3 regions of the Actinoplanes hulinensis genome follow, and region 3 is predicted to be linked to each of the others. Evidence: riboswitches for the same ligand, from Rfam matches in the RefSeq annotation. Region 3 holds a riboswitch; each other region holds the start of a gene.

Evidence for each region. A riboswitch is a leader RNA that binds a small molecule or an ion and turns the genes downstream of it on or off. The one in region 3 is predicted to bind cyclic di-AMP.
Region 1: it holds a riboswitch for cyclic di-AMP, as region 3 does, so the genes downstream of both, KZ829_RS03515 (LysM peptidoglycan-binding domain-containing protein) here and KZ829_RS14225 (C40 family peptidase) in region 3, are expected to answer to the same signal.
Region 2: it holds a riboswitch for cyclic di-AMP, as region 3 does, so the genes downstream of both, KZ829_RS28140 (coiled-coil domain-containing protein) here and KZ829_RS14225 (C40 family peptidase) in region 3, are expected to answer to the same signal.

The regions. Positions count from the first base shown of each region.
Region 1 is NZ_JAHXZI010000001.1:708,936-712,196, forward strand. It holds gene katG (catalase/peroxidase HPI) at 1-483, shown strand, start outside; tRNA gene KZ829_RS03510 (tRNA-Arg) at 560-632, shown strand; gene KZ829_RS03515 (LysM peptidoglycan-binding domain-containing protein) at 636-1,190, opposite strand; cyclic di-AMP (ydaO/yuaA leader) riboswitch at 1,190-1,334, opposite strand; gene KZ829_RS03520 (saccharopine dehydrogenase family protein) at 1,563-2,789, shown strand; gene KZ829_RS03525 (GNAT family N-acetyltransferase) at 2,922-3,261, shown strand, end outside.
Region 2 is NZ_JAHXZI010000016.1:49,543-52,803, forward strand. It holds gene KZ829_RS28130 (ABC transporter permease) at 1-20, shown strand, start outside; gene KZ829_RS28135 (ABC transporter ATP-binding protein) at 13-783, shown strand; gene KZ829_RS28140 (coiled-coil domain-containing protein) at 805-1,839, opposite strand; cyclic di-AMP (ydaO/yuaA leader) riboswitch at 1,838-2,054, opposite strand; cyclic di-AMP (ydaO/yuaA leader) riboswitch at 2,262-2,396, shown strand; gene KZ829_RS28145 (coiled-coil domain-containing protein) at 2,401-3,261, shown strand, end outside.
Region 3 is NZ_JAHXZI010000007.1:4,295-7,555, forward strand. It holds gene KZ829_RS14215 (aminoglycoside phosphotransferase family protein) at 1-349, shown strand, start outside; gene KZ829_RS14220 (CAP domain-containing protein) at 407-1,210, opposite strand; cyclic di-AMP (ydaO/yuaA leader) riboswitch at 1,907-2,081, shown strand; gene KZ829_RS14225 (C40 family peptidase) at 2,088-2,663, shown strand; gene KZ829_RS14230 (heavy-metal-associated domain-containing protein) at 2,715-2,921, opposite strand; gene KZ829_RS14235 (RNA polymerase sigma factor) at 3,018-3,261, opposite strand, start outside.

The DNA of each region.
Region 1 (3,261 bases), on a different contig from region 3:
GAGTCGTTCGCGGTGCTGGAGCCCACCCACGACGGATTCCGCAACTACCTCGCGAAGGGCCACCGCCGCCCGACCGAGGCGCTGCTGGTCGACAAGGCGCAGCTGCTCACGCTGACCGCGCCGGAGCTGACCGTGCTGGTCGGCGGCCTGCGGGTGCTCGGCGCGAACACCGGTGGCTCGCAGCACGGCGTCTTCACCGCGACGCCGGGCGTGCTGACCAACGACTTCTTCGCCAACCTGCTCGACTTCGGCCTCACCTGGTCGGCCACCGACTCCGAGGGCGAGACCTTCGAGGGTCGCGACCGCCGGACCGGCGAGGTCAGGTGGACCGCCACCCGGGCTGACCTGATCTTCGGCTCGAACTCGATCCTGCGGGCGCAGGCCGAGGTCTACGGCAGCGACGACGCCAAGGAGAAGCTGGTCACCGACTTCGTCGAGGCGTGGGTCAAGGTCATGAACCTGGACCGGTTCGACCTGGCCTGAGGCCGGTTGCAGTCCCTCCGGGGCCCGGGTCGGCCGCGCCGACCCGGGCCCCGCCTGCTGGTACCCTCAGGGCGTCGGGCTCGTAGCTCAGTGGATAGAGCAACCGCCTCCTAAGCGGTAGGTCGCGCGTTCAAATCGCGCCGGGCCCACTTTCAGACCTTCAAGCGCTGCCCCACCCGCAGCCGGTGCGGGCTGTCCAGGACCCCCGCGTTGGCCCGGTAGAGGGCCTGCCACCCGCCTGGCACGTCGTTCCGGGCCGCGATCCGAGTCAGTGTGTCGCCGCGGCGTACCACGTAGGTGCCGGTGGTCGAGGACCGGAGAGAGAGGGACCGGACGACCCGGGTCTTGCGGGACGCGGCCGGCCGGAAGCCGTGCCGGGGCCCGCAGTGCGGCCAGGCCCTGATGCCCTGGCCCCGGAGCACCCGCTCGGCGACGCGGATCTGCTCGGATTTACTGGCCCCGTTCGCGGTGTTCGCGTACCGGCCACCGCCGTAGGCGCGCCAGGTGCTGCGGCTGAACTGCAGACCGCCGTAGTACCCGTTTCCGGTGTTGATGCGCCAGTTACCGCCGGATTCGCAATTGGCGATGGCCTCCCAGTTGATCGAGGCCTGTGCGGGGGCGGCCGGCCCGGCGAGGGCCACCCCACCGGCCAGGCTCGCGGCGACGAGGCCGACTGCCCGCTGGAACTGTTTCCTGGTCTGAACCATGAGCTTGTCCTCCACGCCTACGAGGTCAGCTGTCGGGTTCGGGCAGAGGTGCCCGGCCGCCGGTGTGGCGGCTTCACCCCGAGGCGCGTCAGCGCCGAGGAACTCTTGGGTCCCCCGCTCCTTGCCGTTCGATGTCGTCTGGACCGTGACCAGCGGCAGGACTCGGCGTTCCGGCCACGGTGCCCGCATGGCGGGCTGCGTATCCGCCGCGCCCGGCGGGCATGGCCGAGCAGCGGCGATGGAGTTGTTCCAGGTCACAAATTAGCGTCTTTGATCATTTTTGTATGTATAACGGGTTGATCTCGGCGCGCCGACCGCGCGAACACACGAACGGCTCGCGTGTACTGCACGGAGGGTGCACAATCTGCGGCCATGAACGATCCACAACGCGAACTGGACGTCATCGTCTACGGCGCCACCGGTTTCGTCGGCGTGCTGACCGCGCGCCACCTGGCCGAACACGCGCCCGCCGGCACCCGGATCGCGCTGGCCGGCCGCTCGCGCGCGAAACTGGAGAAGGTCGCGGGTGAACTCGGCGTCGACTGGCCGATCGTGGTCGCCGACGCCGACGACGAACCGGCGCTGACCACGATGGCCGGGCGCGCCCGGGTGGTGCTGACGACCGTCGGCCCCTACGCGAAATACGGCCGGCCGCTCGCCCGCGCGTGCGCCGTCACCGGCACCGACTACGTGGACCTCACCGGTGAGGTGCTGTTCGCCCGGGACAGCATCGACGAGAACCATGCGACGGCGCAGCGCACCGGCGCACGGATCGTGCACTCCTGCGGCTTCGACTCGATCCCGTCCGACATCGGGGTGCACGTCCTGCATGCCGCGGTACGCGCGGACGACGCCGGGGAACTGACCGACACCACGCTCGTCGTGACGCGGCTGCGCGGCGGATTCAGCGGCGGCACCATCGACTCGATGCGGCACCAGGTCGACGTCATGAAGAAGGACCGCCGTCTGCGCCGGGTGGGTGCGAGCCCGTACTCGCTGAGCCCGGACCGGGAGGCCGAACCCGATCTCGGGCGCCAGCCGGACATGGTGACGCTGCGAGGCTCCGACGTGGACGCGAGCGTGCGCGGTCACCTCGCGCCGTTCGTGATGGCGTCCTACAACACCCGGGTGGTCCGGCGCAGCAACGCGCTGCGCGGCTGGGCGTACGGCCCCCGCTTCCGCTACCGCGAGGCGATGCGGGTGAGCGGCCCGGCCGCCGCACTGGCCGTCAAGGGCGCGCTGAACGGCCTGGTGATCGGCTTCGCGCTGCCGCCGGTCCGGTTCCTGCTGGACCGGATCCTGCCGGCGCCGGGCACCGGGCCGGACGAGAACGCCCGGCGCAACGGTCACTTCACCATGGACATCTTCACCACGACCTCGTCGGGGGCGCGCTATCGCGCACGGGTCAAGGCCAAAGGCGATCCGGGGTACGCGGCGACCGCCGTGATGCTCGGTGAGTCCGCCCTGGCGCTGGCCCTCGACCGGGACCGTCTGCCGGAGTCACCCGGCGGCGTGCTCACCCCCGCGACCGGGATCGGTGACGCACTGGTCGACCGCCTCCGCACGGCCGGTCTGGAGATCACCACCGAGCGGCTGTAGCGCGATCACCATGCGCCCATCCTCCTCAAGAGCGGTATCGGTGATCCGACCGGTGGACGGTAAGGAACTGTTCAGGGGCCTCCTTTCGATCGCCACTAGCCGCAAAGGCGTTCTTAACGGCACGATTCAGGGGTGACCGTCAGCCCGTTGCCGTACCCGCTCAGGCTGGCGGGTAGCGGTGTCGTGCTGCGCGAATGGAGCCCCGACGACCTCGACGACCTGGTCGCTCTGCTGGACGAACCGGACATCGCCCGCTGGACGCTGATGCCGTCGCCGTTCGATGTGGAGTCCGGTCTCGCGTACCTGCGGCGGGCCCGTCAGGGCCGGGTCGGCGGCAGCCGGATCCAGCTCGCGATCACCACCGACGGCGGGCCGCCACTCGGTGAGGTGCTGCTGTTCAACGTGCGGTCCGAGCCGCACGAGGCGGAGCTGGGCTATCTGGTCGGGCGGCCGTACCGGCGGCGGGGCCTGG
Region 2 (3,261 bases), on a different contig from region 3:
AGGGCTACGGCCGTGGCTGACAACGAGCGGATTCCCACCGTCATCGCCGACGAGGCCCACATCATCTACAAGGTCCACCAGGCCGGTGCGTCCAGTTCCAGCCCGCTGGCCAGCTTCAAGCGCCTGGCCACCCGGAGCAAGAACTCGAACATCCGTGAGGTGCACGCGGTCAAGGGTGTCAGCTTCGTGGCCTACAAGGGCGAGGCGATCGGCCTGATCGGCACCAACGGCTCGGGCAAGTCGACCCTTCTGCGCGCGGTGGCCGGCCTGCTGCCGGTCTCCCGGGGCGCGATCTACGCCTCCGGCCAGCCGTCCCTGCTGGGTGTGAACGCGGCACTGATGAACGAGCTGCCCGGCGACCGCAACGTCGAGCTGGGCTGCCTCGCGATGGGCATGTCGCCGGCCGAGGTGCGGGCGAAGAAGGACGAGATCATCGAGTTCTCCGGCATCAACGACAAGGGTGACTTCGCCACCCTGCCGATGCGGACGTACTCCTCGGGCATGTCGGCCCGGCTGCGCTTCTCGATCGCGGCCGCCAAGCAGCACGACGTGCTCCTGATCGACGAGGCGCTGGCCACCGGTGACGCCAAGTTCCGCAGGCGCAGCGAGGCCCGGGTCCGGGAGCTGCGCGCCCAGGCCGGCACGGTGTTCCTGGTGAGCCACAGCGAGCAGTCGATCCGGGACACCTGTGAGCGGTGCATCTGGCTGGAGGCCGGCTCGATCCGCGCCGACGGCCCGACCGACGAGGTGATGAAGGAGTACGAGGCCTTCGCCCGCAGGTAGGCCCCGCACTCCCCCGGTGGTTCAGTTGACCGACAGGTGCACGTGGTTGGTGTGGTCGCTGGACGGGTCGCCACCCGCCCCGCTGTACGACTTCCAGCCACTGCTCGGCAGCCAGATCCGGCGGTACCAGATCACGTACAGGACGTCCAGGTCGTCCGCGTTGTTGATGAAGTAGTTCGCCAGGTTGTTGCCGTACGTCTTGTCGGCTCCCGTGGCGTCCCCGCCGAAGGTCCCCTTCTCCGCGGAGAAGTCGCAGGCCCGGCCCTTGGGGTGCTCGCCGCTGTTCTGCGTACGCCAGCACTTGGTGAACCGGGTGAAGCCGTCCGCCCGGGCCTGCTTGTAGGCGTGCAGCAGGGTCGCGGTGATGCAGCCGCCGGTGCCGGTCGGGTCGTCCTGGTTGCAGCTCGATCCGCCCGGGCCCGGCTCCGCGTCGGCACTGCCGCCGCCGTCGGAGGAGGACGAGGCGTCCGAGCCCTGGTTCGCCGCCTTGAGCGCGGCCTCGGCCTTGGCCTTCTGCTTCGCCATCACGGTGACCTGCTTCTGCTGGTCCTTGATCGCGATGTCGATGGAGTCCTTGGCCTTCTGGCGGTCCTCGCGGGTGGTCTTCAGTCCCTGGATCGCCCGGCTCTGGTCGGCCGCCACGATGGCCAGGGTCTCGGCCCGGCCCAGGAAGCCCTCGGCCGAATCGGCGGCGAGCACGGCTGACATCGGCCCGGCCCGGCCCGCGGTGTACGCCTGCGTGGCGATCAGGTCGAGCTGCTCCTGCTGTGGCCCGAGCTCGGTGTCCAGGCGCTTGAGCTCCGAGGTCAGCTTGGTCTGCTGCTCCTTGGAGGTCTTCAGCTTCTTCTTGGCCTCGATGTAGCCGCTGGAGGCCTTCTCGAGTTGTTCGATGAGGGACTTCGATCCGCCCTCACCGTCGTCCCCGGTGTCTCCGGGGGCGGCGAGCAGCCGGGGGGCCGCGGTGGCCGGCGACGCGACGACGGCCAGTCCGCACGCGGCGACGAGCAGCGCCAGCAACGCCGCTAATCGCCGCGCAGTGTTCTGCTGCACAGGCATTTCCTTCCGTCGGCCGCCGGCCGGGTTAGCTGACGGGTTCGGGACGAAGGAAATCCCTACCGCGAGTAAGCGGATTCACCCCGGGATGCGGCTTATTCGCGACCTACCTTGAGCCTCGCTCGCCGTAGGCCGACAACGGTGGCCCTCACCGTCGCGAATACGTCGCACATTGGTTCCCCGGCTCGCCATTGACGGCGATTAGGCGGCGGCCCCCGCGCGGGAACCGCACCGACCATACCCACTCGATCGACAGATCGACAGTTCTCGTACGCACCGCAATTGCCCCGACACGACAGGTGATTGCAATTACGGAATGTGTTTGCGAGGTAACTCTTTTAGCGGTTCCCGGGGTCTGATCCACAGCGATATCTCGGGTAAACTGGCCGCCGGTCCTGCCAGGACGGCACCGCCCCCGAGTTGCCGGCAGGCCGCCGCCCAATCGTCGCGAGACGAGCCGGGGAACCAGGTTCACTGGGGTGTATCCGCAGTTTGCGGTAGGGATTGCTTCCGTCCCGAACCCGTCAGCTAACTCGGTCGGCGGTGTCACGGAAGGAACTGTTGATGGCAGCAAGTCCCCGCCGGTGGCTGATACTTGCCCTGGCGCCGCTGGTGAGCGCCCTGATGTTCATGGCGCCCGCGACTCCGGCCGCGGCCGAGCCAGGCGGCTCCTCATCCTCCGCACAGGAGGAGGACGAGGACGCAACTCTCAACGACGTGATCGAGTCGACCAACCGGCGCTACGCCTCCGCGAAGTCCGCGGTGACGCAGTCCACCAAGACGCAGGCCAAACTGGCCAAGCAGATCCAGGCGGCGGAGGCCCGGCGGGACGCACTGATCCCCGAGGTCGACCAGATCGCCAAGCAGCAGTACATGACCGGCAACCTGAGCGCCATGGGCTTCCTGCTCAGGTCCCAGGACTCGGGCGACTTCCTGACCAAGGCGGTCTCCCTCGAAGAGATCAACAAGCTGCACGACGCCAAGCTGCACGAGCTCAACGCGGCGATCACCGAGATCTCGGAGAGCAAGGCGCAGCTGGATGCCGAGGTCAAGGCGCAGCAGCAGAACGCCGCCGTGATGAAGAAGCAGAAGGACGCGGCCGACAAGGCGTTCCAGCTGGTCGGCGGCAAGTCGGTGACCAAGGGCCTCGTGGTGGCGGACTCACCGGAGGCCGACCCGGCGCCGCGGAACGGCTCCGGCGGTTTCTCGTCGGAGGGCTGCACCGAGGACGACCCGACCACCGGCGGCTGTGTCACCAAGCGCACGCTGCACATGTACAAAGAGACCAAGAAGGCCGGCTTCAACATGTTCGTCGGCTGTCACCGCACCGGCGGGCCCTTCGAACACCCCAAGGGCCGTGCCTGCGACTGGTCGTTGCAGAAGAGCGGATTCTCGTCCTACGACACCGACAAGGAATTCCGGTAC
Region 3 (3,261 bases):
CTCCGGTCTGGCTGTCGACGGTGACCTGCACAGCGGGCAGGTGTTGCGCGGTGAACGAGAACCGTGGCTGATCGTCGATCCCGTGCTGCTGCGCGGTGACATCGCTTACGACCTGGCCCGTGTGCTGTGGACCCGGCTCGACGACATGCCCGGGCCGGACAGCATTCTTCAGCACTTCCACATCGCCGTGGGCGCTGCCGACCTCGATCTCGATCGCTGTCGCGACGGGGTTCTCTACCGGGCCGTGGATTACTGGCTCTGGGGGCTGGCAGCCGGGTTGACCGATGATCCTCGGCGCTGTCGGCGCCTCGTCCACGCCATCGACGGGCCGGGTGAAGGAGGGGGCTGAAGCGAGATGCCCCAGCCGCACAGGGCGGCTGGGGCATCAGGCGTCAGGCGTCAGGCGTCAGTAACCGAAGTCCTGGGTGTAGTACGGGGTGCCGTCGGCCTTGAAGACCACGCCGACACCGACCGTCTTGGACTTGCAGTTGACGATGTTGGTGCGGTGGCCGGTGCTGTTCATCCAGCCGTTGACCACCTCGGAGGCGGTGCGGTAGCCGTAGGCGATGTTCTCGGCCGACGGCTGGGCGTAGCCGGCCGCCTTGGCACGGTCGACGAAGCTGGATCCGCCGCTGCCGGTGTGCGAGAACGTGCCGGTCTGGGCCATCCAGGCGCTGTGGTCGCGGGCGGCCTTGGTGAGCTGCTCGTTGACCGTCAGGGCGGAGCAGCCGTTCTTGCCACGCTCCACGTTGATCAGGCGGTTGACCTCGTCCTGCAGGGCCTGCTCGGTCGACTTGGCCGGCGTGGTGTTGCCCGGGGCGGGTGTCGTCGGCGCGGGCTGGCTCGGGGCGGGCTGGCTCGGGGCGGGCTTCGTCGGGGCGGGCGTGGTGGGAGCCGGCCGCGACGGGCGCTGGCCCGGACCGGGGTTCCAGGAGCCGTACCGGCCCGAGTCGTAGTTCCCGGAGCCGTACCTGCCCGAGTCGTAGTTCCCGGAGCCGTACCGGCCGGAGTCGTAGTTTCCGGAGCCGTACCGACCGGAGTCGTAGTTGCCGGAGCCGTACCAGGAGCCGTACTGCCCGTAGTCGGGCTGCGTCGGGCCAGGCTTCGCCGGTGCAGCCTCGGCCGGGCTCGCGATCATCGTGGTTGCGCCGACGGCGGCGACCGGGGCGAGGAGGGCGGTCACAGCGAAGCGGCGAAGAAGCTGGCGCAAGAGCAGACCCTTTCGAAATGTGCAACCCGCTGTTTGCGGGCTCACCAGTCACTTCGACGGGGCGCCGGCCGCGACGATCACAGAATCGGTGTTTGCCGGTTTCCGAATGGTTGCCGCGATCGATCCGGGCACCGGCGGCGTTCGCGGTCATCTTGCGGATCGTGGACGCTTCCGGACGTACCGTATCGATCTTGAAAGACCTGGCCGCGGAGCCCACGGGCCCACCAGCGTTCGACATGCGCTCAGCCGGACCACGAGAGGACGCGGCCGCAACCGGCCGGAGGGATCTTGACGCGAGGACCAAGGAGTCGTGTGCGGTGAGCGCCCGGCCGGTGAAGCCCCGGCCCGCCGGTGACGGCGCTCGACCACCTGGCCGTGCCCGGCGAGCCGGTGAGTCGGCCCGCCCTCGACAGAACGGATGATCGGCGGCGGGGCGACGGAGACAGCGATCCGGATTTATCGTGATCAGTTTCACACAAGATCATCACCGAGGCGTCACCGTCCATGAACACAGCGTGTCGGAAAACTTCGCACCCGTCCTGCAACCGGGACGCCGTTCGCCGAATCGATCGGCGGCCGTGGATGCCGAGGCGGGTTGGCGGCCCCGGGACCTGGGATATCAAGGAGGGGCGGCGGGCACCTGCTCGCCGGTCGTGTCAGCACGGACCACGCCGAGCCCTGCCCCGGTCCGGCGACACGAGCCACTTGGCGAGCATGAGGCAATCGGGGGCAGGGACGGGGGAACCACATATCGATCCGCCACCGCCAGTGGCAGGTAACGGATCTTGGGGTGAAGCCGCCAGCGTGCGGCCGGGCATTCCTTCGCGCCCGAACCCGACAGCTAACCTCGCAGGCGTGCCGGAGGGATTCCTTCACCGTGCACGTACGTACTTCGAGCCGGCACTTCCGCACCCTGGGAACCGGCACCATCGCCCTGTCCGTGGGTCTCGGTCTTCTCGCTGGAGGGCTCGGCACACCGCACACCGCCTCCGCCGCCCCACAGGCGCCGAGCGTCGCCGCCGTCCGGACCAACGTGACGGTGAGCCGTACCGTCACCGTCGAGGCCGCGACCAGCACTCGGGTCGTGACCGCGGCGCAGCCGATCGGCGCCCGGGTCGTGACCGAGGCCGCCCGGCACAAGGGCAAGCCCTACGTGTTCGGCGCCGTCGGGCCGAACCGATTCGACTGCTCGGGCTTCACCCTCTACGTCTACAAGAAGACGGTGGGCAAGAAGCTGCCGCACAAGGCGAACCTGCAGCAGAAGTACGGCAAGGCGATCAGCAAGGCCAAGGCCCGCCCCGGTGACCTCATCATCATCCGCAGGGGCTCGTACGGCATCCACGCCGCCATCTACGCGGGCAACGGCAAGATGTGGTCGGCGCCGCGGACCGGCAAGCCGGTCAGCAAGCAGAGGATCTGGAGCTCGAACTACGTCGTCCGGCGCCTGGCCTGATGACAGCGCTGCCCGCACCCACCACAGGGTGCGGGCAGCTGGCGTGTATGACTACCTCGCCAGTTCGTACCCGGCCTCGTCGACGGCCGCGGCCACCGCGGTGTCCTCGACGGGCTGGTCGCTGGTGACGGTGACCGCGCCGGAGGTCAGGTCGACCTCGACGCCGGTGACGCCGGGAATCCTGCCGACCTCCTCGGTCACCGAGTTGACGCAGTGTGAGCAGGTCATACCGGTCACGGTGTAGGTCCTGACAGCCATCACGGTCTCCTTGTCGTTAGCGGACGCCGACCAACCACACTACCCCTACCCCCCTAGGGTATTCAGGCCTGGGGAGACGGCCCGGCGCGTCGTGGGTCAGAGCTGGTCGCGGCGGCGGATGAGGTACGCCCGTTCGGCCGCGTTGTCGGTGCGGGCTACGGCCCGGTCGTAGGCGGCCGCCGCGGCACCGTCGCCGAGACGTCGCAGCAGGTCGGCACGGGCGGCGTGGAAGGCGTGATAGCCGTCGAGGACGTCGGCGAGCCGGTCGACCTCGGCGAGCCCGGCGGCCGGGCCGTCGACCTCGGCGACCGCGACCGCCCGGTTCAGCCGCACGATCGGT